3 regions of the Cellulosimicrobium sp. BMG9.22 genome follow, and region 3 is predicted to be linked to each of the others. Evidence: riboswitches for the same ligand, from Rfam matches in the RefSeq annotation. Region 3 holds a riboswitch; each other region holds the start of a gene.
The links. A riboswitch is a leader RNA that binds a small molecule or an ion and turns the genes downstream of it on or off. The one in region 3 is predicted to bind thiamine pyrophosphate.
Positions count from the first base shown of each region.

Region 1 (11,386 bases), on a different contig from region 3:
AGCGAGCCCATGGCCCTGTACGCGCTCGACGAGCTGAAGAAGCGCGGCATCGAGTTCCACCTCAGCACGTTCCTGTCCTCGTGCGTCGACGGCCACGTCGTGACGTCGACCGGCGTCGAGTTCGACTCGGACACGATCGTGTGGACCGCGGGCGTCAAGGCGAACCCGGTCATCAAGGAGGCGTCCGACCTCCCCGTCGACAAGCTGGGTCGCGTCACCGTTCTCCCGACGCTCCAGGTCGCGGACTCCGACGGCGTCGTCGTGCCGAACGCGTGGGCCGCGGGCGACTGCGCCGCCGTCCCGGACGTGCTCAACCCCGGCAAGTTCTGCCCCCCGAACGCGCAGCACGCGATCCGCGAGGCCACGCGTCTCGCCGACAACCTCGCGCTCGAGCTGCACAGCGAGGCGCCGGTCGAGTACCGCCACAAGAGTGTCGGTACGGTCGCGTCGCTCGGTCTGTACAAGGGCGTCGCCGAGCTCTTCGGCGTGTTCAAGCTTCGCGGGACGCTCGCGTGGCTCATGCACCGCGGCTACCACGTCATGGCGATGCCGACGGGCAACCGCAAGATCCGCATCTTCATCGGCTGGATGGGCCAGTTCCTCATGGGCCGCGAGCTCGTGTCGCTCGGTTCGCTGCACGACCCGCGCGCGGAGTTCCGCGCGGCGTCCGTGCCTCCCAAGAAGGACGGCGAACCGGTCAAGCAGTCCGCCCAGGGCTCGGCGGCGGCCGCGGAGTCGGGCGCCGGCACCGTGGACGCGGACGACAGGACGCCGGCGGCCAAGGCCTCCTGACTCCGCCGGGCTCCGGCCCGGCACAGCTGCCCGACGACGAGGGGCGGGCCGCGCACGTGGCTCGCCCCTCGTCGCGTGCCGGTAGGGTCGGGCGCAGCCCCCATAGCCCAACTGGCAGAGGCGGCCGGCTTAAACCCGGCGCAGTGCGGGTTCGAGTCCCGCTGGGGGCACGTCTCCGTCGCGTCTCACGACAGACCCGTCGGCCCGTCCGGCTCGGCGGGCGGCGCGGTCTCCTGACCGAGGACCACGACGTTGCCGTCAGGGTCCTGCACGCGCGCGACGCGCTCTCCCCACGGCTGGTCGGTCGGGGGCTGGATCACGGGGACGCCGGCCGCGGCGAGGTGCTCGACGGCGCGGTCGCAGTCGTCGACGTACACCCACAGCGCGGTGCGGGCGACGCCGTCGGGCACCGAGCCGTCGTCGAGGCCGATGCCGAGCGGCGAGTCGCCCACGTGCACGCTCACGTACACGGGCGGGCCGTCGTCGGGGAACGCGTACTCGACCGTCCCGCGCAGCAGGTCGCGGTAGAAGCCGAGCGACCGCTCCACGTCGGCCACGGAGAGGATGGGGAACAGGCTGCGGAACATCGTCGCCTCCCGGCATCGGTGCGCGTCGGTCCTCGGGTGCCTCCATCGTCGCGCCCCGATGACGCGCCCGCGCGGCGGACCGTCGTGCGACCCCGGCGAGGCGCTGCTAGGGTGCCGACGAACCACGCGGGGTGTCCCGCCCGGGCGACGAGCCCGGGCCGAGGGACTGAGACGAGCGGTACGGCCGCCCGGACCCGTCGAACCTGATCTCGCTAGCACGAGCGGAGGAACGTGGGCATGACGACGCCTGCTGCCATCACCCTGAACCCTGTCCTCGCGGACGACCCGACGGTCCTCGTCCCGGACGGTGAGGCCGGCTTCACCGCCGACCTCGGCCGCCGGTATGCGCACCTGTTCACCGAGTTCTACGACCACCCGTTCCTCGCCGGCCTGCGCGACGGCTCGGTCGAGCCGGCGGCGGTCCGGCACTACGTGGGCCAGGACCACCAGTACCTCACGGCGTACCTGCGCTGCTACGGCCTCGGCATGACGCTCGCCCCGGACCGCGCGTGGGCCGGCTGGTTCCACGACAAGGCGGGCTTCCTGCTCGACGACGAGTCGCACGCCCACCACGCGATGTGCGACTTCCTCGGCGTGACGTACGAGGAAGCGCAGACGACGCGCCTCGCGCCGAGCGCCCAGGCGTACGTAGACCACATGCTCGCGGCGGGCCGGGACTCGCTCGGCGTCCTGCTCGCCGCGCTGCTGCCGTGCCCGTGGACGTACATCTGGTCGGCACGCCGGTTCTGGCTCGCGGAGCGCTCCACCACGCCGGGGTCGATCGGTGACGACCACCCCCTCGCGGGCTGGTGGGAGTTCTACGCGGCCGAGCGCACCGAGGGCGTGCTCGGAGACCTGCGCGCCCGCCTCGACGCGCTCGCAGCCGACGCCGGGGCGGCCGAACGTGCGCGCATGGAGCGCGCGTTCGAGCTGAGCTGCCGCCACGAGATCCGGTTCTGGCAGATGGCGTGGTCGCTCGAGCAGTGGTGAGCGCGCCGCGTCGGAGGTGACGGTGGCTGCCCGGCACGCGACGTCGTCCCTTACGCCAGGAGCAGATCCTCGCCCGGGTGCTCGGCACCCGGGCGAGGCGCGGGTAGCGTGGCGAGCACCGCGGTGAGGCGGCGGGCGCGGACGACGGACGGGGAGAACGATGGGCGCGACGAGCGGGACGACGGGGCACCAGACCGCCCGGCGGGACGGCGCGCGACCGGAACCGCTGCTGCGCCACGTGATCGGTGGGATCCTCCGGCGCGCGAGGCTCGCGCAGGGACGCACGCTCGTCGACGTCGCCGCCTCGGCCCGCGTCTCGACCGCCTACCTGTCCGAGGTCGAGCGCGGCCGCAAGGAGGCGTCCTCGGAGGTGCTCGCCGCGGTGTGCGGGGCGCTGGGGATCCGTCTCGTCGACCTGGTCGCGCGCACCGGCGAGGAGCTGCGGCCCGTCGCCCCGGTGCGCGTGCTGTCGTCCGTCCGGGAGCGCGGCGCGCTGTCCGCCCCGCGCCATGTCGGACCGGCGGGCGCACCCGTCCGCGACCTCCCGGTCGCCCGCGGCACGACGACGGTCCGCACCCTCGGGCGGGCCGGCGACGCGCTGCTCGTCGCGGCCTGAGTGCCTGAGAGCCGGCCGGGGCCCGCGGGTCCTGCCGCGTGTCGCACCCCACGGGTGACCGAGCGGCGCGGTTACGGTCGGATCATGACGGAGCAGCAGACCGCGCAGGGCACGGCGGAGCTGGCCGCGCCGGAGCGCCACGACACCCCTGCGCGTCTCCAGGACCTCGTCGACGACGCCGCGTTCCTCTCGCACGAGCAGCAGCTCCACCTCGTCGACCGGTACGGCGACCACCCCTGGCACGCCGAGATGTCGACCGGGACGTTCACCTTCACGGCCGACTCCGGAGCCACCACGGAGTGCCGCCTGCAGTTCCTCGGGACCGCGGCACCAGGGCCGGGGAGCTGGATGTGGTCCTGGCACAACGTCAACGGCTTCCCCGAGGACGTGCTGCGCGCTGCCGAGCGCACCCGTGCGACCGGGCTGCGTGAGGCGACCGAGGCCGAGCTGGCGCTCGCGGACGACCTGCCGTACCGCCTCGCGCTCGCCGCGAAAGCCACCACCGGGTCGTACGCGCACTACAGCGCGCCCGTCGGCAGCGGGACGCGCGCGTGGTTCCTCCTCGAGCACCCGAGCCTCGAGCTGCCCGCGCCGAGCGTGCCGCGCGTCGTGCGGACGCTGAGCGAGGGACTGCTCTCGGTGACCGTGGTCGACCACCGTCGCGCCGTGGTCGCGTACGCGGAGGGTCGCTCGCTCCCGCTGACCGAGGACCGCGGCCGGCTCGTGCTCGCGCTGCCCGACGGCGCGGTCGTCGTGACGTTCGACGCGGCCCGGAGGATCTCTCGCATCCAGGTCGAGGCCGGAACACCTCCCACGGACGCGCCCGACACCGACGGCGCCTCGGGCGACGAGCACGGTCGCCCGGCGAGCGACGGCGATTCACAGGCCGACGGCGCGGCGGACGATCTCGAGGACGTCGAGCACGGGGCGGCGCCCGGTGCCGGGACGCCCGAGCCAGAACCTGAGCCCGAGCCCGAGCCCGAGCCCGAGCCGGAGGCGGGGGCCGGGCTTGAGCGGGAGCTCGCGGGGAACCCGCCGTCTGCGGCCGAGCAACGCTCCACGTCCGCCCAGGAGGCCGACCCTGGCTCCAGACCCGTCCAGGAGGCGGAGACGCGCCGCCGGTCCTGGTTCCGACGGCGCGGCTGACGTCAGGCCGCGTTGCGCGCCGTGATCTTGCGCGACGTGACCACCGCGTCGGCGACGCCGTACTCGACGGCCTGGCGCGCGGTGAGGACCAGGTCGCGGTCGGTGTCGACGCGCAGCCGCTCGACCGTCTGGCCGGTGTGCCGCGCGAGGACCTCCTCGGTCTCGGACCGGATGCGCAGGATCTCCTCGGCCTGGATCGAGAGGTCGGAGATGGTGCCCTCGCCGCCACCCGACGGCTGGTGCAGCAGCACGCGCGAGTGCTCGAGCACGAACCGCTTGCCGGGCGTCCCGGCGGCGAGAAGGACGGCCGCGGCGGACGCGGCCTGGCCCATGCAGATGGTCGACACGTCGCAGCGGACGAACTGCATCGTGTCGTAGATCGCCATGAGCGCGGTCGCGGAGCCGCCGGGGGAGTTGATGTACAGCCCGATCTCCTGGTCGGGGGCGTCGGACTCGAGGTGCAGGAGCTGCGCCATGACGACGTTCGCGACCCCGTCGTCGATCTCGGTGCCGAGGAACACGATGCGCTCGGACAGCAGACGGGAGAAGACGTCGAACGCGCGCTCGCCGAGCGGGGTCTTCTCGACGACGGTCGGGATCGTGTAGCTCGCCATCACAGGCCCACCTTCCGGGCCGTCCGGGCGGGGCGGACGTCGTCGACGGACTCGACGATGCGCTCGACCATGCCGTACTCGAGCGCCTGCTGCGCCGTGAACCAGCGGTCGCGGTCGGAGTCCTCGGCGATGGTCTCGACGCTCTGGCCCGTGCTCTCGGCGGTCAGCCGGTGCATGAGGCCCTTGGTGTAGACGAGGTTCTCGGCCTGGATCGCGATGTCGACGGCGGTCCCGCCGATGCCCGCGGACGGCTGGTGCATCATGATGCGCGCGTGCGGCAGGGCGTACCGCTTGCCGGGCGTCCCCGCGCACAGCAGGAACTGCCCCATGCTCGCGGCGAAGCCCATCGCGACGGTCGACACGTCGTTGGGGACGAGCCGCATCGTGTCGTAGATGGCGAGCCCGGCGCTCACCGAGCCGCCGGGGGAGTTGACGTAGAGCGCGATGTCGGCGCGCGGGTCCTCCGCCGAGAGCAGGAGGAGCTGCGCGCACAGGCGGTTCGCGACGGCGTCGTCCACGGCGGTGCCGAGGACGACGATGCGCTGGTGCAGGAGGCGCGTCGTGAGCTGGTCGTCGAAGGACGACGCGGACTGCGGGCCGGCCTCCGCAACGGGGCGCAGGGCGTGGTCGGCGAAGGGCGGACGGTCGGAGAGGTGCGTGGTCATGGGACCACGGTGCCTGGGCGTGATGCCGACCGAGGCGCCGATCTGCCGTCGGCACATTCGCCGACGGCAGATCGGGTCTCAGATCCGTCACATGATGGGCCAGCTCCTGTTTTGGACCACGATCCCGGCGGGAGCAGGAGAGATGCTCACCCACACCTGGGGCGCTCGTCCCGAGGCGCCGCCGTACGGGTTGCCCAGGATGCACGGCAGGTCGACGTAGCTGCCCGCGTTGAGCCAGGCAGAGTACGAGTTGCCTGAGACGCTGTTGCCGTCCCAGTAGCACTCGAACCTGTACTCGCCCGAGGGGAACGTCGCATTCGCGTTGACCCGGAACACGGTGCACATGTAGTCGTTGCAGTCGCCGGAGCTTCCGGTGTCTCTCTGCGGGCCACGGGTCACCCAGATGGTCGGCGGGACGGGCCTCGGGTCCGTGTTGATCGTGCTGGTACCGCTCCACGGGCCGCACCCGGCGGCGTTGCACGCCTGCGCGATGAGGGTGAAGCTCTGGTCGTAGTCGCTGCCGACGTTGACGGTCGTCCCGCTACCGGACGTGTTCTGGCTTCCGGACAGCTGCCAGTTGTACTGGGTGACGCCGCTTCCGCCGTTGGACGACGGCGCCGTGATGGTGAACGTGCCGGACGTCGCGCCGGTCTTGTTCGGGCTGATCCCCGGGGCGATGGGCTTCTGGTACGCGTTGATCGACGGCGACGCCGGGCTCGAGGTCGACGTCCCGCCCTGGTTCGTCGCAGTGACGGTGAAGGTGTACGACCCGGGGGTCAGGTCCGTGAAGTCGACGGACGTCCCGTTGACCTGCCTGGTCGCACCACCCGGAGATACCTTGACCGTGTACGACGTGACGGGGCTGCCGTTGGCGTCGGCCGCTCCCCACGACACTCGCGGGATCCCGCTGTTCTGTGACGCGGAGCCGACGTTCTGCACGCTCGGCTGCGGTGGCGCCTCGGGACGTCCGAACGGCACGACGGCCGCCGACCTCGCACTCTGAGCGGTCTCGCCCGCCTTGTTCTCGGCCGTGACCGTGAACGAGTACGACGACTCGTTGTCGAGGCCGGTCGCCTTGTGGCTCAGCCCGGTGAGCTCGAGCGCTGGGCCGTCGGCCGCGCCGTTCTTGTACCGCTGGAGGCGGTAGGGATTGATCGCGTCGCCGTTCTCGTTCGGCTGCTCCCACGACACGTCGATGGAGCCACCGTTGAGCGGGGTGTCCGCGGCGCGGACGGCGCTCGGCGCCCCCGGCACCTCCGGCACCCCGGCGGGCACCATCTCGTCCGAGTACTCGCCCCACTCCGAGGGGTCTGGTGCCTGGTTGTACGCCTTGACGCGGACGCGGTAGGCGACGCCGTTCTCGAGCCCCGTCCACACGACCTGGGTGCCCGCGAGAGACGTCATCTGGATCGCACCGCTCGGCGGGGCCGGCGAGATCTCGAGGTCGACCGTCTCGATCGCGGACCGGTCCGTGTACGCCTTGTTCGTCCAGGCGACCGTGAGGGACTTGTCGCCGAACTCGAGGGTCGGGGCGGCGGGCGGGTCGGGCTTCTCGTCGGGACGCGCCTCCTCGGAGGCCGGAGAGGCGGGTCCGTCGCCGACGGCGTTGGTCGCGAACACGGTGAACGTGTACTTCACGTTGTTGGTGAGCCCGTCGAGGGTGCAGGTGGTGGTGCCGCACGCCTTCTCGTACCCGTTCTGGGAGCGCACGGTGTAGCCGGTGATGTCGGCGCCGTTGTTGTTCGGCGGGTCCCAGGACAGCACGACGGTCTTGGACCGCACCTCCTCGACCGTGGGCATAGCGGGCGCCTCCGGCTTGCCGAGCACCTTGACCTGGACGCGGCCCTCGACCATGCGGTCGGCGTCCTTCGTCGCGTCCTGGATGCGGTAGGTGATGACCATGACGCCGACGAAGTCGTCCGCCGGCGTGACCGTCACGTCGTTCCCCGCGTAGGTCACGTCCCCCTGGCCGGTCTCGACACCCGCGCCGACGAGCTCGAGCGGGGTGTCGGGGAAGGGGTTGGAGTCGTTGGCGAGGACGTCGACGGTGGTGGGCTTGCCCTGGTGGGCGTCGTCGACGGTGTCCTGGTTGGCGCGTGCGAGCGGGCGGGTGGACGCGACGACCGTGAGGGTCGCGGTGCCCTCGACGGGCGGGTGCTCGCCGTCGGTCACGGTGAGCGGGACCTGGACGACCGAGCCCTTGGGGACTTCGGGCGTGGCCTGGGCGTGCAGGGTGCTGCCCTCGAGGGTGACCGTGACGCCCGCCGCGCCCCCGCTGGTCTTGAAGGACAGCGCGTCCCCGTCGGGGTCGGTGGCGAAGCGCGCGAGGTCGACCGAGGCTTCCTCGCCCGCCGCGACGTCCAGCGTCGGGGTGCCGAGCTCCGGCGGTAGGTTCTCCGGCGGGATCACGCTGATCGGCAGCGTGAGCAGCGCGGTGTTCCCGTTGGGGTCGTCCGGTCCGGAGCCGTCCGTGACCTCGAAGGTGACGGCCGCCGGGCCGACGTACCCGGCGTTCGAGGTGTAGGTGATCTCCGTGGTCGAGGTGACCTCGCGCGTGCCCTCGAGCGCCGTGACCTTGTCCTCGGTGGTCAGGCGCGGGGTCCGGTCCTCGACGACCAGGACGTAGTCGGTGATGTCGATCGGCAGCGGCTCCCCGCTGTTGACCTCGAGCGGCGTGATGCCCGGGCGCAGGGTGGGTGCCTGGTCGGTGAGGCCGGGGACCTTGACGAACGCCTTGGCGGTGAGGCCGTCGATGTCGGTCACGGTGTAGGTGACGACCTGGCGGGCCTCGCCGAGGGTGACGACGAGCTCGCCGTCGTCGGTCACGCTCGCCGTCGTCGCGTCGCTGGTCACGGTGAGCTCGGTCGCCGCGCCGTCGGGGTCGTCGTCGTTGTCGAGCACCGGGACGGTGACCTCGGTCTTGCCCAGGATGTCCTCCACCGGGACCGCGTCGTCGCGCGCGACGGGTGGCTGCAGCGGCGCGTCGGCCGCGACGTTCACCGTGATCGCGCCGGTCGCCCGGGCGCCGTAGGTGTCCTGGATCGCGTAGTAGAACGTGTACGACCCGTCCTCGGCCGGGCTCGTGATGACGACGCGGTCGGTCACGACCTCGGCGTCCATGTCGTGCGTGTCCTCGATCCCGGCAGGCACGAGGCCGACCTGGTCGCCGTCGGGGTCGGTGTCGTTGGTCAGGGCGTCGACGGCGACCGTCCGACCGGGCCGGACCGTGACCTCGTCGTCCACCGCGACCGGGGACTGGTTCGCCTCCGCCGGGCGGGCGATGCCGACCTGGACCGTGCCGGTCGCCGTCGCGCCGCGCGCGTCGAGCACCGAGTAGGTGAACGTGTCGTGGCCCGTCGCGTTCTTCGACGCGGCGTACTCGAGGTACCCGTCCACGACGCTCGCGGTGCCCTTCGACGCGGGCGACGCGATCCCCGTCAGCTGGACCGAGTCGCCGTCGGGGTCGATCCCGTCGAGCGGGACCGCGACGCGCACGCTCGCGCCCGAGAGCACGCGGGCCTCGATCTCGCGCGGCTGCGGTGGTGCGTTGTCCTCGTCGTCGCGGATGTGGATCGTGACCTGGGCGGAGTCCTCCTGCCCGTTGGCGTCGCGCACCCGGTAGATCGCGTACGCCGTGCCGGCCTCGGCCCCTGCCTTGAAGCGCAGCGTGTCCTCGGAGGCGAACGCCTCGCCGAGCTCGGCCTCGACGCCCTGCTCGAGCTCGGGCTGCAGGAACAGCTCCAGCCCGTCGGGGTGCGTGTCGTTCTTCAGCACGGGGATCGTCACGACGTCGCCCGTGTGGACCGTGACCTCGTCGGCTGCTGCGTTGGGCGGCTGCAGCCGGGTCGGGGCGGGCACGGGGATGACCCGCACCTGGCCGGTCGCCGTCTCGGTGCCGTTGGAGGCCGTGTACTCGATCGTCACGGGGCCGTCCAGGCGCCGGATCTCGGTGATGCGCAGCATCTGGTGCGCGAGGATCGCGACCGACACGCCGGCGTCGTCGGGAACGCGCACGGACTGGACCACGAGCACGCCGCCGGCCGGGTCGGTGTCGTTGGCCAGCACGTCCACGAGCGTCTTGCCGCCCGTGGGCAGGAGCGCGGTGTCCGTGACGACGATCGGGGCGCCCTCGGCGGCCGACGGCGGGAGCACGTCCACGCGGACGAGCCCGGTGGTCGCGTTGGGGCCGTCGGTCACCTGGTAGGACAGGTCGTAAGAGCGCGGCTCCATCGAGACGAAGGTGAACGTGCCGGCGTCGTAGTTGGGGGTGATCTCGGCCGGAGCCGACTCGGAGACCGAGGCCAGGCGCAGCTCGTCGGCGTTCGGGTCCGTGTCGTTGCGCAGCGGCTCGACCGTCACGGGCTGGCCGGCGGGCACCACGACGTGGTCGTTGACCGCGACCGGCGGCTGCGGGCCGGGCACCACGTCCACGAGGAGCTTGCCCTCGAAGGAGAGCTCTCCGTCGGAGACGAGCAGGGTGACGATCTTGCGGCCGGTGGACCCGCCGCCGTCGCGGAACTCGACCGTGCCGTCGGGGCGCGAGCGCACGTCGTCGCCGGCGACGGTGGCCGTCGCGGAGGCGAGGTAGAGGTCGTCGCCGTCGGGGTCCTTGAAGTAGGGCAGGACCTTGATGGTGGCCTCACCGCCCTGCGCGACCTTGAGCACCGGGTCGCCGGTCTGCTCCGGGGCGGCGTTCTCGCCCCAGGGCGAGACCTTCAGGCTCACGCCGGCCTCGGCGACGCCGCCACGGCCGTCGGAGACGGAGTAGCGGAACGAGCTCGCGCCCTCCGCATCCTCGGGCACGACCGCCTGCACGGCGGCCCCGCCCATGATCGCCTGGACCGTGGCGTTGTCCGGCGAGTCGCCCGCGAGCGAGGCCGTCATGACGTCGCCATCCGGGTCGACGTCGTTGCCCAGGACCGGGAGGATGGTCGTCCTGCCCGGGCGCACCCCGAAGCTGTCGTCCTTCGGCTGCGGCGGCTTGTTCGGCTGCGTCCGGTCGGCGATGAACTGGTCCACCTGCTCGGGGTTGGTCAGCTCGGCGTCCGACTCCTCGCCCTCCGCCTCCTCCGGGATCACGAGCTCCCAGTCGTCGACCTTCTGGTACTCGTCCGCCGCCATCCACAGGGTCCCGGCCGACAGGTCGTTGAGCACGATCACGTGCCGGTTCACCCGGTACTCGAGCCGGGTCTGCGGGTCGATCCCCTCGAGGCGCTCGTCGACGTCACGGTCAGTGCCGGCGCAGTCGCGGATCACCTGGCCCGTCGTCCCCCACGCCCCGTAGGTGCACGCGCCCAGCTGCACGGGCGCGGCCGGCGTCCCCTGGGCCGCGCGCGTCTGCGCGTCGCCACCCTTCAACGGCTGCGACACGAGCCCGGACGCCGTGGCGACGACGACCTTCTCGGAGGAGTCGGACGGCTGCTGGAGCCGCGCCTCGTCCCCGCCCTCGATCGGCACCGACGTGCCGCCGGGCAGCACCAGCGTCGACGCGGACCGGTCCAGGACGACCGGGTCTCCGCCGACCGCCGTCACCTCGACCTCGGAGCCCTTGCCCACCGAGAGCGACGACGAGGCAGGCTCGCCCTCGACCGCGCCCTTGTCGGTGGTGGCGACGGTCCACAGCGTCCCGGTCGAGGGCACGGCGACGAACACCGTCCCGTCCCCGGACACCGTGAGCGCACCCTCGCCCCCGACCTCCGCCGTCGGGTCCAGCTTCTCCGCGTCGAACGACGTGGCCCCGTCGAAGGGGAGCACCCACAGCAGGCCCTCCTCGCCGTCGAGGATCGCCGTCGTCGCACCCCCCGATGCCACCTGAGCCCCCGCCGGGAGGCGGACCTGACCGTCCAGCTTCAGGTGCGCCACGTTGACCGGCGACGCCGTCCCGGCGCCCGCGTCGTCGAGCAGCACCCGACCCTCGTCCTGCTGCACGTCGAACGACCCGCTCCCGGCCACGAGCGATCCGTCGAGGGCTTGTGA
Region 1 covers NZ_JBZGBY010000019.1:69,867-81,252, forward strand. The annotation lists gene AC4H2H_RS13475 (NAD(P)/FAD-dependent oxidoreductase) at 1-792, shown strand, start outside; tRNA gene AC4H2H_RS13480 (tRNA-Leu) at 889-962, shown strand; gene AC4H2H_RS13485 (VOC family protein) at 978-1,379, opposite strand; TPP riboswitch at 1,497-1,626, shown strand; gene AC4H2H_RS13490 (TenA family protein) at 1,617-2,369, shown strand; gene AC4H2H_RS13495 (helix-turn-helix domain-containing protein) at 2,530-2,985, shown strand; gene AC4H2H_RS13500 (DUF6882 domain-containing protein) at 3,070-4,131, shown strand; gene AC4H2H_RS13505 (ClpP family protease) at 4,134-4,745, opposite strand; gene AC4H2H_RS13510 (ClpP family protease) at 4,745-5,410, opposite strand; gene AC4H2H_RS13515 (Ig-like domain-containing protein) at 5,498-11,386, opposite strand, start outside.
Region 1: another riboswitch for thiamine pyrophosphate. It lies ahead of AC4H2H_RS13490 (TenA family protein); the one in region 3 lies ahead of thiO (glycine oxidase ThiO).

Region 2 (11,386 bases), on a different contig from region 3:
GGTCCAGGGCGGGACGAAGCCAGGTCGGGGCGGGTCGTGTGCGAAGGGCGTCAGAGCCGCGCTCCAGGAAGCGAGGACGACGGACCAGGGCGACGGCGCGGCAGCCCGGGCACACGACCCGACCCGACCACCCAGCCCGACCACGCGGGCCGTAGACCCGACCCAACCGACCCGACCCGACCGACCCGACCCGACCACGACCGGGCGACGACCCTAGGCTGGGCCCATGCACGCGATCGTGGCCCGCGAGGCGGGTGGCCCTGAGGTCCTGGAGTACACCGAGCTGCCCGACCCGTCGCCGGGACCGGGCGAGCTGCTCGTCCACGCCGCGGTGGCGGGCGTGAACTTCATCGACACCTACAAGCGCTCCGGCGTGTACGCGATGGACTACCCGCACGTCGTCGGCAGCGAGGGGGCCGGGACGGTCGTGGAGGTCGGCGAGGGGGTCGACGAGTTCGCGGGCGGCGACCGGGTCGTGTGGACCGAGGCACCGGGGTCGTACGCGGAGCTCGTCGTCGTCGCGGCCCGCGAGGCGCTCCACGTCCCGGACGCGGTGTCGTTCGAGGACGCGACCGCCGTCGCGCTCCAGGGCCTCACCGCGCACTACCTGTGCACGTCGTCGTACCGCGTGCAGCCGGGCAACCGGGTCCTCGTGCACGCGGGCGCGGGCGGCGTCGGGCTGCTGCTGACCCAGATGCTCGTCGCGCGCGGAGCGCACGTGATCTCGACCGTGTCGACGCCGGAGAAGGCCGAGCTGTCGCGCGCCGCGGGTGCCGAGCACGCGATCCAGTACACGGCGTTCGCGGACCTCACCGCAGAGCTGCCCGAGGTCGTGCGCGGGCTCACGGGGGGCGAGGGCGTCGCCGCGGTGTACGACTCGGTGGGCAAGGACACGTTCGACGCGTCGCTCGCGTCGCTGCACCGGCGGGGCACGCTCGTGCTCTTCGGCGGGTCCTCCGGCCAGGTGCCGCCGTTCGACCCGCAGCGGCTCAACGCCGGTGGCTCGCTCGTCCTCACGCGCCCCAAGCTGGCGGACCACACGGCGACGCGCACCGAGCTCGTCGAGCGCGCGACCGAGGTGCTCGGCGCGGTCGCCGGCGGGACACTGCACGTGCGGGTGGGCGCCACGTTCCCCCTCGCCGACGCAGCCGACGCGCACCGCGCCCTCGAGGGGCGCGCCACGACCGGCAAGGTCCTGCTCCTGCCCGACGGCGGAGCCGCGTGAGCTGGGACTGGGTACCTCCGCGTCCGGGGGAGCGCGACGGGTCCGACGGCGGCCCCTCCCCCGCGCTCCGACGCGCGGTGACCGTGCTCGCCGTCCTGGTCACGGGCGCGTTCGTCGCCTACTACCTGACGATCGGGGTGCGCCAGGGCGAGGACCGCTGCCTCGCCGAGCGGCCCGCGGGCGTCAGCGCGGGACAGGTCGAGTCCCGCTGGCGGTGGTGGCCGCCGGGCACCGAGTGCGTCTACCCGGCCGGGACGACCGGCGAGGACGTCGCGCGAGCCTGAAGCGCGTGGAGGTGGTCGACCGGCCCACGGCCCGTCCCGACCCGGAGCGCGGCGCCGGCCCGGAGCGCGCCCGTGAGCCACTCCTTGGCCTCCCGCGCAGCCTCGTCCCAGCTCTCTCGCTGAGGACGCAGCGCGGCGAGCGCCGCCGAGAGCGAGCACCCGGTGCCGTGCGTGTGCGGCGTGTCGACGCGCTCGCCCTCGAACGTCGTCACGACGGGCGCGGAGCCGCGTCGCGGGGCGACGAGGGCGTCCGGCGAGGTCGCGCCGCGCAGGTGGCCGCCCTTGAGCAGCACGACGACGCCGCTCGCCGTGGCGTACGCGCTCGCCTGCGCGAGCGCGTCGGCCCAGGTCTCGGCGGCGGTCGGGCCCGCACCCCCGGCGGGCGCGGCCAGCACGGCGAGCTCGGGGAGGTTCGGGGTGACGACGTCGGCGCGCGTCGCGAGGTCGCGCACGGCCTGCTCGGCTCCCTCGTCGAGCAGGCGATGACCCGAGGTCGCGACCATGACCGGGTCGAGGACGACCCACGCGCGCGGCGCGCCGACGGCCTCGCGCGCTGCCCCGAGGTCGTCGAGCCACGCGGCGATCGCGCGCGCGTTCTCAGCGTCGGCCACCATCCCGATCTTCACGGCGTCGATCTCGACGTCGTCGGACACGGCGTCGAGCTGCGCGCGCAGGAAGTCCGGGCCGGGCACGTGCACCGACCGCACCCCGTGCGTGTTCTGGGCGACGAGCGCCGTCGTCACGGCCATGCCGTACGCCCCGTGCGCGCAGAACGTCTTGAGGTCCGCCTGGATGCCGGCGCCTCCGGTCGGGTCGGTCCCCGCGACCGACAGCACGCGCGGCCGGGACGGCCGGTGGCCGGCGTCCGGGGCGGCGTCAGGGCCCGGGGCGGGATCGATCCCGGGTGCGGACGAGGAGGAGGGTGCGGACAGGGCGAGCGTCATCGCCGGACATCCCTTCGCTGGTACGAGCCAGAGCAGGTTCGACGGGTCTCATCTCAGCCCCGTCGTGCGGGGCACCCCGTGTCGTCCGTCATGCTAGCGCGCGTCAGCCCTGGTGGATCGCCTCGCCCGCGATCTCGAGCGTGACCTTCTTGCCGACCAGGAACCCGCCGGTCTCGAGCAGCACGTTCCACACGAGCCCGTAGTCCTCGCGGTCGAACTCGCCGGTCGCGTGGAAGCCGAAGATGTCGCGCCCGTAGGGGTCGCGCCGCGCGCCGCCGTACTGCATCGTCAGGTCGACCCGGTGGGTGACGTCGCGGATCGTCAGGAGGCCGCTGACGAGGAAGCGGGCGGGAGCCGCGGACGTCTGCACGCGGTCCGACGCGAGCTGCGCGCGCTCCGGCGAGCGGTTGCGCAGGCGGGCCCACGCGAGGATCTGGTCGTCCTGGCTGCCCTGCCACGTGACCGACGTGCTGCGGAACTCGAGCGTCGGGAAGGTCTCGACGTCGAGGAAGTCGGCGCTGCGCAGGTGGACGTCGCGGTCCTCGTGGTGCGTCGTGAGGCTCGCCGTGTCGATCGTCGCGCTGACGGCGGAGTCCAGCGGGTCCTCGCCGACGAGGACCGTCGCGCTCGCCCGGGTGAACTCGCCGCGCACGGGCGCGACCATCATGTGCTGGCCCTGGAAGCCGACGCGCTTGTGCGCCTCGTCGAGGACATAGGTCCCGGCGTCGGGCACGGTCATGCCGTTCCACTGTCGGACCGGCCGTGTCGTGGTCATCCGTCGCCTCCGGCGTCGTCGTCGAGCCGCGACAGCGGTGTCCGCCCGGTACTGGTCAGGTGTCTCGACTCAGCATTCCCGATACCTAGGTGAACATTCAACTATCCGGAGGGTGACGTTCACGACCCGCGCACCGAGCGGTCCGGGTCACCGGGCGGGGAGCGCTCCGGGCATCGGGTCGTCGTCGCCCCAGCGCGTGACCCGCAGACGGCGCGCGTCCGGTCCCGGCAGGTCGACGCCGTCGCGGGCCGCGGCGTCGGTCGCGGCGCGCAACGACTCCGGCGAGTCGTGCGTGACGCGGACGAAGGCGCCCGAGAACGCGTCGAGCTCGCCCCGGGCGATCGCGACCACCATCTCGACGGTCCGCGCCACCGGCGTCCACTCCGTGCGGTCGGCATGCATGTCCATCGACGCGGTCATGTCGGTCTGCACGACGCCCGGCGCCACATCGAACGTGCGCAGCCCGCGCGCGAACCCGGAGCGGTGCAGGTTCGCGCCGAGGCGCAGGAGCGCGGTCTTGCTCGCGTTGTACGCGCTCGCTCCCTCCATGTCGTGCGACCCGGCCCCGCTGTTGAGGTCCACGACGCGGCCACCGCCGCGCGCGAGCATCCCGGGCACCACGGTCCGGGCGAGCAGGAACGGCCCGCGCACGTTCGTCTCGACGATCGCCCACCACTCGTCGGGGTCGGCCTCCCACAGCGGGACCTCGGCGTCGACGCGGCCCGCGTTGTTCACGAGGAGGTCGACGCTCCCGAGCACCGCCTCCGCCTCGCCGACGGCGGCCTCGACGGCGGACGCGTCCGTCACGTCCGCCGTCACGACGACGGCGCGGCCTCCGCGCTCGTCCCGCGCACCCTGCGCCGCGATCTCGTCGGCGACGTCCGCGAGCTTGTCCGCGTCGCGGGCGAGCAGCGCGACGTCGACGCCCGCCGCGGCGAGACCGACGGCGATCGCGCGGCCGATGCCGCGCGACGCCCCGGTCACCAGCGCGGTCCGGGCGGGCGCGACGGCCTCGACCGCCGGGCCGGTGCCGTCCGTCGCGCCGCTCATGCCCGCAGCTCCGCCCCGACCCGCTCGCGTGCGGCCACGACGGCGCCGTCGCGCACGCGCGCGACGTCGTCGGCGGTCAGCGTCCGGTCCGCGGCCCGCAGGCGCAGCGAGAACGCGAGCGACTTGCGGCCCTCGCCCACCTGCTCGCCCGTGAACACGTCGAACAGCGCGAGGTCCTCGAGCAGGTCGCCGGCACCCTCGGCGACGGCGGCCCGCAACGCCTCGGCGGTGACCGCCGCGTCCACGACGAACGCGAGATCCTCCTTCGCGGCGGGGAACCCGGACACGGGCGTCGCCTGCACGGGCGACTCCTGCGACCCGGCGACGAGCGCCGACAGGTCGACCTCGAACGCGACCGAGCGGGCCGGGAGCCCGAGGTTCTCGAGCACCTTCGGGTGCAGCTCGCCGGCGTGCCCGACGAGAGTCCCGTCCGCGAGCTCGAGGCGGGCGCAGCGCCCGGGGTGGAAGGGGGCGCGCGCCGTGTCCGCGACGACGGTCACCCGGGCACCCACACGCTCGGCGACCAGGCGGGCCGCGGCCAGCGCATCCGTCCAGTCCGCCGCGCGACCCGGCCCCCACCAGCCGGCACGCTCGCGCCGCCCGACGAGGACGCCCGCGACGTGGCGCGGCTGGGCCGGGACGGCGGCAACGATCGCCGCGAGGTCCTCGTCGCTCGGCCGCACGCCGCCCGGCAGCGCCGGGGCGGCGGGTGCGCCGGGGCGCGGGTGCGTGACGAGCCCGACCTCGAAGAGCGCGACGTCCGTCAGGCCGCGGCCGACGTTACGGCGCACGGTCTCCAGCAGCGTGCTGAGCACGTCGGTGCGCATGAGGGGCCGGTCGTCGGCGATCGGGTTGAGCAGGCGCAGCGCACGACGGCGGTCGTCGTCCGCGGGCAGGCGCAGGGCGTCGTGCTCGGTGTCCCCGACGAACGGGTAGCTGAGCGTCTCGACGAAGCCGTCCTCGGCGAGCGCCCGCGCGACCGAGCGACGCACGCGCTGCTCACGGGTCAGCCCGCGACCGCCCGGCGCGGCCGGGAGGACCGACGGGATCTCGTCGTAGCCGACGAGGCGCGCGACCTCCTCGACCAGCTCGGCGGGCTCGGTGAGGTCGGGACGCCACGACGGCGGGGTCACGACGAGCGAGTCCGCCGCATCTGGGCCGTCGACCGCCCGCTCGACGGTGCAGCCGATCGCACCGAGCGCGCCCACGACCTGCTCGAGGGTGTACGGCACGCCGACGAGGCGCTCCGCCTCCCCGACCGGGAGCCGGATCGACGACGGCGCGGGGACGCGGTCGAGGTCGCTCACCGCCGGGTCGGCGGTCCCTCCCCCGAGCTCGACGAGCAGGTCGACCACGCGCTGCGCGGCGACCGCGGGCAGCCGCGGGTCGACGCCGCGCTCGAACCGCTTCGCGGCCTCGCTCGACAGCTTGTGGCGCCGGGAGGTGCGTGCGACCGACACCGGGTCGAAGTGCGCAGCCTCGACGAGCACCGCGGTCGTCGTCGGACCGACCTCCGAGGACGCGCCGCCCATGACGCCCGCGAGGCCGAGCACGCGCGACCCGCGCTCCCCCTCGGGGCTGTCCGTGATGAGCAGGTCCTCGGGGTCGAGCGCGCGGTCGGCGTCGTCGAGCGTCACGAGGCGCTCGCCCGGCGTGGCTCGGCGCACGACGATCGGACCGGCGACCTGGTCGAGGTCGTACGCGTGCAGCGGCTGCCCGAGGTCGAGCATCACGTAGTTCGTCACGTCGACCGCGAGCGAGATCGGCCGCATGCCCGACGCGGTGAGCCGGCGCTGCATCCATGCGGGCGTCTGCGCCCCCGGGTCGATCCCCCGCACGACGCGCGTGACGAACCGGTCGCACCCGAGAGTCCCGTGGATCGGCGCGTCGTCGTCGACCTCCACGGGGAAGCCGTCAGGCGTGGCCGCGGGCGTCGGCGTGGGCAGCGACGCGGGCAGGCCCGGGTCGGTGAAGCGGGCCCCCGTCGAGTGCGAGAACTCGCGCGCGACGCCGCGGTAGGAGAACGCGTAGCCGCGGTCGGGCGTGACGTTGATCTCGAGCACCTCGTCGCCGAGGCCCAGGAGCGCGATCGCGTCCTGGCCCGGCGTGAGGTCCTCGGCCGCGTAGCCGAGGCGCGGCAGCACGATGATGCCGTCGTGGTCCTCGCCGAGGCCCAGCTCGCGCTGCGAGCAGATCATGCCGTCGGACACGTGCCCGTACGTCTTGCGGCTCGCGATGGGGAACGGTCCGGGCAGGACGGAGCCCGGCAGCGCGACGACGACGAGGTCTCCGGGGCCAAAGTTGTGCGCGCCGCACACGATGCCCCGCGCACCGCCCGCCGGCATGTCGGCGGGGTCGACGCCCTGGATCTCGGCGACGTTGTGCTCCTGGCCGACGTCGACCAGGCACCAGTTGATCGTCTTGCCGTTCTTCTGCGGCTCGGGCGACATCTCCAGGACGCGGCCGACGACGAGGGGTCCCGTCACGGCCGCGCCGTGGATCGCCTCCTCCTCGAGGCCCACGCGCACGAGGTCCGCAGCGAGCCGCTCGGCCGTGAGGCCCTCCGGCAGCTCGACGTGGTCGCCGAGCCAGTCGATGGCGACGTACGGCATCAGATCTCCGTTCCGAACTGGGCGGAGAAGCGCGCGTCGCCCTCCACCATGTCGTGCATGTCCGCGATCCCGTGGCGCAGCATGAGCGTGCGCTCGATGCCCATGCCGAAGGCGAAGCCCGAGTACACCTCGGGGTCCACCCCGACGGCGCGCAGCACGTTCGGGTTGACCATCCCGCAGCCGCCCCACTCGATCCAGCCCGGCCCGCCCTTCTTCTGCGGGAACCACAGGTCCATCTCGGCGCTCGGCTCGGTGAACGGGAAGTAGCTCGGGCGCAGTCGCGTGCGCGCCTCGGGCCCGAACATGGCGCGCGCGAACGCGTCGAGCGTCCCGAGCAGGTTCGCCATCGTCAGGCCCTTGTCGACCGCGAGGCCCTCGACCTGGTGGAAGACGGGCGTGTGCGTCGCGTCGAGCGCGTCCGTGCGGAACGTCTTGCCCGGGCACGCGACGTAGAGCGGCACGCCGCGCTCGAGGAGCGAGCGCGCCTGGACCGGGGACGTGTGCGTGCGCAGCACGAGGTTCGACGGCACCGCCGTGCCGTCGTCGCCGTCGGTGCCGTCGGGCCCCGCGACGTAGAACGTGTCCTGCATCTGCCGCGCGGGGTGGTCGACGCCGAAGTTCAGGGCGTCGAAGTTGAACCACTCCGTCTCGACCTCGGGTCCGTCGGCGATCTCCCAGCCGAGGCCGACGAAGAAGTCGGCGACGCGCTCCTGGAGCGTCTCCAGCGGGTGGCGCGCCCCGGACGGCGTGCGCCGCACGGGCAGGGTGACGTCCACGGCCTCCTCGACGAGGACGCGCTCGTCGCGCTCCGTCTCGAGCTCGGCCTGGCGCGCGGCGAGCGCCTGGTTCACGCGCCCGCGCAGCGGGCCGAGGAGCTTGCCCGCCGTCTTCTTGTCCTCCGGAGCGAGCGAGCCGATCTGCCGGTTCGCGAGCGCCAGCGGGCTGCGGTCGCCCGTGTGCTCCGTGCGCACGAGCTTGAGCGCGTCGAGGTCACCGGCCGCCGCGATCGCGGCGAGGGCGGCGTCGAGCGTGCGCTGCAGCGCGTCGGCGTCGAGCGGAGAAGGGGCGGAGAGGGTGTCCGGGTCGTCGGACCCGCGCGGGGCGGGGGCGACCTCGGCGTCAGGGCTGGACATGCGTGCCTTCCTGGCGAGGGCTGGACTGGAGCCTGCGGCGGTGTGGCCCCGCGGGATGCGTCACGCGGGGCGGACGCGCGAGGCGCGCACGGGTGCGCGCGTCGGCGTCATTCTAGGGCGCCCGTCCGGGGCCGGTCCGTCCCGCCGCCGGCGGGAGGGGTGCACGCGTCAGTCGCGCGGGCCCGTGACGGGCCCGGGAAATCGACGATCGTCTCGCGTGCGCACCGGGCCATCCTCGCACACGGGGACCGGACGGGCCATGGAGTTCGTCGGGCACCGTCGTCAGCCGGGAGGCGCCGTCCCGGCGAGCGGCACGGACGCGACGGTGCGGTGCACGGGGCGCCCCGAGGCGTCCGACAGGTCGGATTCGACCAGGTGCAGCTCCGCTGCGGTCCAGGCGGGCCCGGAGTAGACGGCGAGCGCCGCGGCCGGCGCGGCCAGAGGGTCGCCCGCCGTCGGGTCGGGCGCGCCGCGGCCGTGGCTGCGGGCCCGGGCGGTGGCTCGGCGCTGCGCCTGCCGGGCGCCGGCCGCCGCACGGGCGACCGTGAGGTGCGCGCGCTGGCGCGGACGGCGGTCGAGGCGCACACCCGCCTCTCCCGCCGCCGCGGCCACGGAAGCGTTGAGGTCGCGCAGCGCGTCGGCGCCCTCTCCCCCGACGCCGACCCACAGCACGCGCCGGTCGAAGACCCCCGCCCCCTGCAGGCGCAGCGACAGAGGCGCGACCTCCGCCGCCTCCGGCTCGAGTGCGGCGGCGAGGTCGGGGACGGCGCCCTCGGGGACGTCGCCGAAGAACGAGACGGTCAGGTGCCACAGCTCGGGCGGCGTCCAGCGCACGAGCGGCCCGCCGTCGGACCGGCGTGCCTCGAGCGCGTGCGCGCTCGCGAGGGCGAGCGCGAGGTGGTCGAGCGCTGCACGGTCGGGGTACAGCGCGGCGAACAGCCTCATGCGCTCCTCCCCCGTGGACCGACCGGACGGTGCGCGCGGCTCGACGCGTAGAGGCACACCGTGGCGGCCGTCGCGAGGTTGAGCGACTCCGCCCGGCCTCGGATCGGGACGCGCACGACGGCATCGGCGAGGGCACGGTCCGCCTCCGGCAGGCCCCAGGCCTCGTTCCCGAAGACCCACGCGGTGGGGCGGGCGAGGTCCGTCGTTCCCTCTGCCAGGTCCGCGGCCGGCGCGTCGGCAGGGGTGCTCGCGACGTCGAGGAGGTCGTCGAGGTCGAGGTCTCCGGCGCCGTCGGCCGCGAGGACGAGCAGGCCCGCGGTGCGCAGCGCGTCGACGGCCTCGGCGAGACCCACGCCGGTGATCACCGGGAGGTGGAACAACGACCCGGCGGTCGACCGCACGACCTTGGGGTTGTGCACGTCGACGCTCTCGCCCGCGAGCACGACGGCGTCCGCGCCCGCCGCGTCGGCGGCCCGGATCACGGTGCCCGCGTTGCCCGGGTCGCGGACCGTCGCGAGGACCGCGACGAGCGCCGGGCGGTCACGACCGGGCGCCGCGAGCGAGCGGAGGACGTCCTCCAGAGAAGGGGTCTCGACCCGGACGACGGCCAGCACGCCCTGCGCGTCGTCGCTCATCGCCGAGAGCACCTCCGCCGTCGCGACGTGGAGGTGCAGCCCGGCCGCGCGGGCGTCGGCGACGATCTCCGGGTGACGCGCGCACGCCGCCGGCGTCACGTAGACGTCGCGGACCCGGGCGGGTGCATGGCGCACCGCCTCGCGCACGCCCTGCGGCCCCTCGACGAGGAGCCGGCCGTGGCGCGAACGCGCCGAACGCCCGGACAGTGCCCGGACCGCCTTGACCCGGTCGCTGCGAGGGTTCGTCAGCGTGGGTTCGAGCGGGCCGGGCGCCGTCCGGGCGTCCGTTGCGTCGTGGGCGCTGGTCAGGCTGCGACCTTCGGCGCGTTGACGTCCGCGGGGAGAGCGTCCTTCGCGACCTGGACGAGGGCGTTGAACGCCGCCACGTCGTTGACCGCGAGCTCGGCGAGCAGGCGACGGTCGACCTCGACACCCGCGGCCTTGAGGCCCTGGATGAGGCGGTTGTACGTCATGCCCTGTGCGCGCGACGCAGCGTTGATGCGCTGGATCCACAGCTTGCGGAAGTCTCCCTTGCGCGCCTTGCGGTCACGGTAGGAGTAGACGAGGGAGTGGGTGACCTGCTCCTTCGCCTTGCGGTAGAGGCGCGAGCGCTGGCCGCGGTAGCCCGCTGCGCGCTCGAGGGTCGTACGGCGCTTCTTCTGGGCGTTGACCGCCCGCTTCACGCGTGCCACGTGATGCTCCTTGCAGTTCGGGGCTCAGGGGTGAGCCGGTCGGTGACGGGTCCCGTCACCGCGCCGGATCACTTGCCGAGCAGCTTCTTGATGGTCTTGACGTCGGCGGGCGAGACCACCTGGTCCGAGGCGAGGCGACGCTTGCGCTTGGTCGACTTGTGCTCGAGGTAGTGGCGGGCGTTGGTCTGCTCACGCATGACCTTGCCGGTACCCGTGATGCGGAAGCGCTTCTTGGCACCCGAGTGCGTCTTGTTCTTCGGCATGTCTGCCGTCTCTCCTTGTGTCCGGTCAGCCACCTCGCGGTGGCCGACGTGCTCGGGTCCGGGCCGGTGGGCCCGGACCCCGATCAAGTTCGTGCGGCCGTCAGCCGGCCTTGCCGCGCGGCGCGGGCTTCGGCGTGGGGCGCGGGACCCCCGGCTTGGGGACGGCAGGCTTGGGCGTCGCAGGCTTCGCCGAGTCGGACGTCGCGGGCCTGGGCGCCGCGGCCGGTGCGGGCGGGCGAGGCGCTGCAGGCTTCGAGTCCGCAGCCGACCGTGTCGACGGACGTGGACGCGACGACGGAGCGGGCGCGGCCTTGGGCGCCGGGGCGGCCTTGGGCTCAGGAGCAACCTTCGGTGCCGGTGCGGGGGCGGCAGGCTCCGGCGCGACCGCATTCGCAGCCGGCGTCGGCTCGGGTGCGGGCGTCGGCTCCGCGGCGGCAGCCGCTGACACCTCCTGCGCCACGTCCTCGACCACGGGGACCTCGGTCTCCTGGACCTCGGCCGACTCCTGCACGCCCGGCTCGTCGGTACCCTTCGTCGCCGCTCGCTGCGCCGACTTGGTGAGCCGCGGCTCGGCCTCCTGAGCGCGCTTGCGCTGCTCGCTCTTGGCGTCCGCCTTCTTCTTCACCGGGCCGAGCACCATGGTCATGTTGCGGCCGTCCTGCTTCGGCATCGACTCGACGAAGCCGAGCTCCGCGACGTCCTCCGCCAGACGCTGCAGCAGGCGCACGCCCATCTCGGGGCGCGACTGCTCACGACCACGGAACATGATCATGACCTTGACCTTGTCGCCCGCGGCGAGGAAGCGCTCGACGTGGCCCTTCTTGGTGC
Region 2 covers NZ_JBZGBY010000017.1:78,509-89,894, reverse strand. The annotation lists gene AC4H2H_RS12805 (quinone oxidoreductase family protein) at 227-1,225, shown strand; gene AC4H2H_RS12800 (hypothetical protein) at 1,222-1,509, shown strand; gene thiD (bifunctional hydroxymethylpyrimidine kinase/phosphomethylpyrimidine kinase) at 1,467-2,453, opposite strand; TPP riboswitch at 2,446-2,542, opposite strand; gene AC4H2H_RS12790 (YceI family protein) at 2,557-3,228, opposite strand; gene AC4H2H_RS12785 (SDR family oxidoreductase) at 3,376-4,278, opposite strand; gene pheT (phenylalanine--tRNA ligase subunit beta) at 4,275-6,890, opposite strand; gene pheS (phenylalanine--tRNA ligase subunit alpha) at 6,890-8,023, opposite strand; gene thpR (RNA 2',3'-cyclic phosphodiesterase) at 8,306-8,968, opposite strand; gene AC4H2H_RS12765 (TrmH family RNA methyltransferase) at 8,965-9,852, opposite strand; gene rplT (50S ribosomal protein L20) at 9,909-10,295, opposite strand; gene rpmI (50S ribosomal protein L35) at 10,364-10,558, opposite strand; gene infC (translation initiation factor IF-3) at 10,659-11,386, opposite strand, start outside.
Region 2: another riboswitch for thiamine pyrophosphate. It lies ahead of thiD (bifunctional hydroxymethylpyrimidine kinase/phosphomethylpyrimidine kinase); the one in region 3 lies ahead of thiO (glycine oxidase ThiO).

Region 3 (5,891 bases):
GACGTTGTGGTGCGACTTGATGTTGGCCGCGCCCTCGCCGCCGCCGGACTCGACGACGTCGGGGTAGAGCGTGCCCTGGACGAGGAACTTGACCTCTTCGCCGTGCTCGCCCGCCTCGGCGACGATGTCGCGTGCGGCGTCCTCGAACACGCGGATGAACTCGCGGCCGATGATCTTGCGCTTCGTCTCGGGGTCGCTGTGCCCCGCGAGGGCGGTGAGGAACCGCTGGCGCTCGTCGCGCACGACGAGGCGCACGCCGGTGGCGGCGACGAAGTCGCGCTCGACCTGCTCGGCCTCGCCCGCGCGAAGGAGCCCGTGGTCGACGAACACGCAGGTGAGCTGGTCGCCGACGGCCTTCTGCACGAGCGCCGCGGCGACGGACGAGTCGACGCCGCCGGACAGCCCGCAGATGACGCGCGCGTCGCCGACCTGAGCGCGGATCGCCGCGACCTGGTCGGCGATGACGTTGCCGGGCGTCCAGTCGGGGGCCAGCCCGGCGCCGTCGTACAGGAAGTGCTCCAGCACGGTCTGGCCGTGCGCGGAGTGCTTGACCTCGGGGTGCCACTGCACGCCGAACAGGCGGCGCGCGCGGTCCTCGAACGCCGCGACCGGGGAGCCCGACGACGTCGCGAGGACCTCGAAGCCCTCGGGTGCGCGGTGCACCGCGTCGCCGTGGCTCATCCACGTGGTCTGGTTCTCGGGCGTCTCCGCGAGAAGGACCCCGGCCGAGCACACCTCGACCTCGGTGCCGCCGTACTCGCGCAGCCCGGTCTGGGCGACCTCGCCGCCGAGCGCCTTGGCCATCGCCTGGAAGCCGTAGCAGATGCCCATGACCGGAACGCCGGCCTCGAAGAGCGCCGGGTCCACGAAGGGGGCTCCGGTCGCGTACACGGACGACGGCCCGCCGGACAGGATGATGGCGGCCGGGTCCTTCGCGAGCATCTGCTCGACCGTGAAGGTGTGCGGCACGATCTCGGAGTACACCTTCGCCTCGCGCACGCGGCGCGCGATGAGCTGCGCGTACTGCGCGCCGAAGTCGACGACGAGCACGGGCCGAGGCGTGGGGACGGTCGTGGCGGGCGCGGGCGACGCGGCGGCGTCTGGAGCGGAGGTCACCCACCGATTCTAGGTGCCCGCGGGGCGCGCTCCGTCAGCCGTCCTCGAACGACAGCTCGACGCGACGGTTCTGCGCCCGGCCGGCCGGGTTGTCGTTCCCGCCGATGGTGTTCTCCGCGACCGGCATCCTGCTGCCGTGGCCCTCGACCGTCAGGGTCAGGTCCGGTCGCTCGGCGCGCAGCACCGTCGCGACGGACTCTGCCCGCGCGGCGGACAGCTCGTCGTTGCGCTCGTCGGTCCCCATCGAGTCGGTGTGCCCGTCGACGGCGACCGCGCTGCCCTGCGGGATCTGGTCGAGGAGCTGCGCGAGGGCGGCCGCGGCCTCTGGCGAGAGCTCGGACCGGTCGAACGCGAAGAGCAGGTCGGCCGTGAGCACGACCACCGTCTCCCCGTCGTCCTCGCGCGTCGTCTCGAGGCCCGTCGTCGCGTCGTCGACGTCGAGCGGGAACGTCGAGTCGTCGACGCTCAGCGGGTGGACCGCGTCCTCGCGCATGGCGTCGGTGACCGCCTCCGCGAGGATCGCGTCGCGCTCGTCCGCGAGCTGCTGCTCGACCTCCGCGACGAGCTCGTCGTGGCGGGCGGAGGCGTCGTCCGACGCGGCGGGTGCCGCGGTCGCCGGCGAGGCGACCGCGACGGCCGGCCCGGCCACGAGCGCACCGGCCGCGAGGACGGCGCCGACGACGCGACGCACCGGGCTACGGTTCGACGTCACTCGACACCGTCGAGGTACGAGATCTCCGCGGCCGTGAAGGCGGGCAGCCCCTGGCCAGGCAGGACGTCGATCGTCGCGGGCGAGCCCTCGGGCGCCGGTAGCTGGGCCCACGCCTCGATCGTCGCGTGGTTGACGAACCCGCCGAAGGGGTACCGCGGCGACCCGACGATGTGATAGCTGCACTGCTGCGGGTCGGGCGAGCCGCCCTTCCACGATCCCTCGGTGCAGAACGGCCGGTACTGGACGAGGCCCACGGGGTCCGTCGCGGTGAGGACCCAGTCGATGCCGAGGTCCGTGTGGCTCGCGGACGCGTCGTCGGGCTGGGCGTCGCTGTCCCAGCGCAGCGCCCAGCGCACCGTCAGCACCTCGTCCTGCACCTCGACGGAGCGGAGCGTCGTCGTGAGCGTCCCACCGAGCGAGCCGCTCGGGGCGTCGACGGTCTGCTCGGCCATGACGGCGTCGCCGACGCGCGCGGAACCGACCTCGGCGGCTCCGTCATCGGCCGGCGCACCGACGCCGGTCTCCGCGGCGCCGGTCGCGGGCGGGTCGGCGTCGTCCCCGGACCCGCCGAGGAGCCCGCAGCCCGACAGCGCGAGAGCGACGACGACGGTCAGGGCGGCGAGCGTCGAGCGAGTGCGGTTCATGATCCCCCGAGTCGAACGGTCCACCGCCGCCCGACGACCGGGCGGCGGCCCGCCGTCGACCCTGCCATACCGGACAGCACGGGCGGAACCCGCCGGAGGTGGGCAGAAGTCCCCATCCGGCGCCTCGTCGGGCGCGTTGCGTCCCTGGTCAGGCGCCGACGACCCGGGCGCGCAGGTCGCGCGCGGCACTCTCGGGATCGGGAGCCTGGGTGATGGCCCGCACGACGACGACGCGCGTCGCCCCGGCGTCGAGCACCGCGTCGAGCCGGCCGGCGTCGATCCCGCCGATCGCGAACCACGGCGTCGCCGGGCGGGTCGTAGCGACGTCGCGCAGCAAGTCGAGCCCGACGGCGGAGCGGCCGGGCTTGGTCGGCGTCGCCCACAGCGGCCCGACGCAGAAGTAGTCGACGTCGGGGTCCGCCTCCGCCGCGGCGGCCTGCGCCGCGGAGTGCGTCGACCGGCCCAGCACGGGCCCCGGACCGAGGAGGGAGCGCACGGCCGGCACGGGCAGGTCGCCCTGGCCCATGTGGACCGCGGGGGCTCCGGTGAGCGCCGCGACGTCCGCGCGGTCGTTGACCGCCCAGAGCGCGCCGTGCTCCGTCGCGACCCGGGCGACGACCGCCTGGAGCTCGAGCTCGCGCGCGACGTCGAGCGTCTTGTCCCGCAGCTGGACGACGTCGACACCCCCCGCGAGCGCCGCGTGGAGGAAGTCCTCCAGGTCGCCGCGCTCCTCGCGTGCGTCGGTGCACAGGTACAGGCGTGCGTCGGCGAGGCGGGCGCGTGGGCCGGCTCCTGCGCCCGGAGTCGGCGCGGCGGACGTGGCGAAGGTCTCGGTGCTCACCCGCCGGAGCCTAGCCGCGGCCCACCCGGTGCAGGCGGTACTGTGGCCGACAGCACGGGAGCCCGCACGGGCTGAGAGGGCGTAGGAGCCGACCGTCGAACCTGATCTGGGTCATGCCAGCGAAGGGAGCGCACATGCACCCCCCTGTTCGCCCGCGGTCCGTGGGCGCCTCTGCTGTGGCGCCCGACGGCGCGCGCGACGTGGTCGTCGTCGGCGGCGGGATCGTGGGGCTCGCCGTCGCGTGGCGCGCGGCGCGCGCAGGGCTGGCCGTCACCGTGCTGGACCCCTCACCCGGGGACGGCGCCACGCACGCCGCCGCGGGGATGCTCGCCCCCGTGACCGAGGCCGACTTCGGCGAGGACGACGCGCTGCGCCTCCACGTCGCGGGTGCGGCGGCGTGGCCCGGCTTCGCGGCCGACCTCGAGAGGGCGACCGGGCCCGGCGTCGGTCTTCGTGCCGCCGGGACGCTCACGCTCGCGTATGACGCGGACGACCTGGCGCTGCTGCGCCGCGTCCTCGCGCTGCACGCGGACCTCGGCCTCGCGTCGCGCGAGATCTCCGTCGCCGACGCCCGGCGCCGTGAGCCGTTCCTCGGCCCGCGCGTGGCAGGTGCCGCGTGGGCCCCAGGGGACCACGCGGTCGACCCGCGCGCGACGCACGCCGCGCTCCTCGCGGCGCTCGGTGCCGGGACCCCGATGCCCGGCACCGCCGTCGTGCGCGTCGCGGCGACCCGGCTGACGCTCGACGCCACCGGGCGCGTCACGGGCGTGCACGACGACGCGGGCCGGCTCCACCGTGCGGGTGCGGTCGTCCTCGCCGCGGGCTGGCAGTCCGGCGCGCTGGTCGCGGACGTGCCGGGCGTCGTCGTGCCGACGCGCCCCGTGAAGGGCCAGACGCTGCGTCTCGACGCCGGGCCGGACCTCGCGCTCGAGCACGTCGTGCGGGGCGTCGTGCAGGGTCGGCCGGTCTACGTCGTGCCGCGCGACCCCGTGCCGGACGGTCCGCGCGCGGGCCACCGGGAGGTCGTCGTCGGCGCGACCACGGAGGAGAACCCCGACGACCGGCGCGCGACGGCGGGCGGTGTCTTCGCACTGCTCCGGGACGCGCGCGCCCTGCTGCCCGGGATCGACGAGGCGGCGCTCGTCGACGTCACGCCGCGCGCGCGGCCCGCGACCCCGGACAACCTGCCGCTCGTCGGCCCGACCGCGGTCCCCGGCCTGCACCTCGCGACCGGCCACGGCCGCAACGGCATCCTGCTCGCCCCGCTCACCGCCGACGCCGTCGTCGCGGGGCTCGTCGGGACCGCGCTCCCGCCCGACGTCGCGGCCGCGGTCGCCATCGCGCGCACCGACCGTTTCCCCGCCGAACCCGCGGTTGTTCCCCGATCCGCGCCCGAGTCCGGGTGCAACCCCGGGTTCGGCACCGTCCCGACGGCGCACCAGCCCATCACGACACCGAGGTGAGAACCGTGAACCCCGTACCGACCGTCGAGGTCACCGTGAACGGCGAGCCGCGCTGGCTCGCCCCCGGCACCGGCCTCGAGGAGCTCGTCGCCACGCTCGTGCCGCAGTACGTCGCCGACGGGACACCGCAGGGCGTCGCCGTGGCCGTGGACGACGCCGTCGTGCCGCGCGGCGCGTGGGCGACCACGGTCGTCGCCTCCGGAGACCGTATCGAGATCGTCACCGCCGTCCAGGGCGGCTGAGGAGGAACCGTGACCACGACCGACATCTCCCCTGGCTCCCCCGGTGCCGCGAGCAGCCCGTCGCTGGGCGACGACCCGCTCGTCGTCGCCGAGACGACCGTCGGCTCGCGCCTCGTCATGGGCACGGGCGGCGCCGCGAACCTGCTCACGCTCGAGGATGCGCTCGTCGCGTCCGGGACCGCACTGACGACCGTGGCGATGCGCCGCGTCGCGGTCCGTGCGGGCGGCGAGGCGAGCCCGGACGCCGGGATCTGGGCTCTCCTCTCGCGCCTCGGCATCCGCGCGCTGCCCAACACCGCCGGGTGCTTCTCGGTGCGCGAGGCCGTGCTCACCGCGCACCTCGCGCGCGAGGCGTGCGGCACCGAGTGGGTCAAGCTCGAGGTGATCGCGGACGACGTGACGCTCCTGCCCGACCCGATCGGCCTCGTCGAGGCGGCCGAGCAGCTCGTGCGGGACGGGTTCGTCGTGCTGCCCTACACCAATGACGACCCGATCCTCGCGCGCCGGCTCGAGGACGTCGGGTGCGCTGCGGTCATGCCGCTCGGCGCGCCCATCGGGTCCGGGCTCGGCATCCTCAACCCGCGCAACATCGAGGCGATCGCGGCCGCCGCACGGGTGCCCGTGATCCTCGACGCGGGGATCGGTACCGCGTCCGACGCCGCGCTCGCCATGGAGCTCGGGTGCGACGGTGTCCTCCTCGCGACCGCCGTCACGCGCGCCGCCGACCCGGTGCGCATGGCGCACGCGATGCGCCTGGCCGTCGAGTCGGGGCGCCTCGCCGCGGGTGCGGGGCGCATCCCCCGCCGCGAGGGCGCCCTCGCGAGCTCGCCCCCGGAGGGCCGCCTCGACCTCGCCCTCTGACACGCCGACGGC
Region 3 covers NZ_JBZGBY010000058.1:549-6,439, forward strand. The annotation lists gene guaA (glutamine-hydrolyzing GMP synthase) at 1-1,116, opposite strand, end outside; gene AC4H2H_RS19565 (OmpA family protein) at 1,151-1,807, opposite strand; gene AC4H2H_RS19570 (hypothetical protein) at 1,825-2,472, opposite strand; gene thiE (thiamine phosphate synthase) at 2,621-3,313, opposite strand; TPP riboswitch at 3,366-3,443, shown strand; gene thiO (glycine oxidase ThiO) at 3,448-4,776, shown strand; gene thiS (sulfur carrier protein ThiS) at 4,782-5,018, shown strand; gene AC4H2H_RS19590 (thiazole synthase) at 5,082-5,879, shown strand.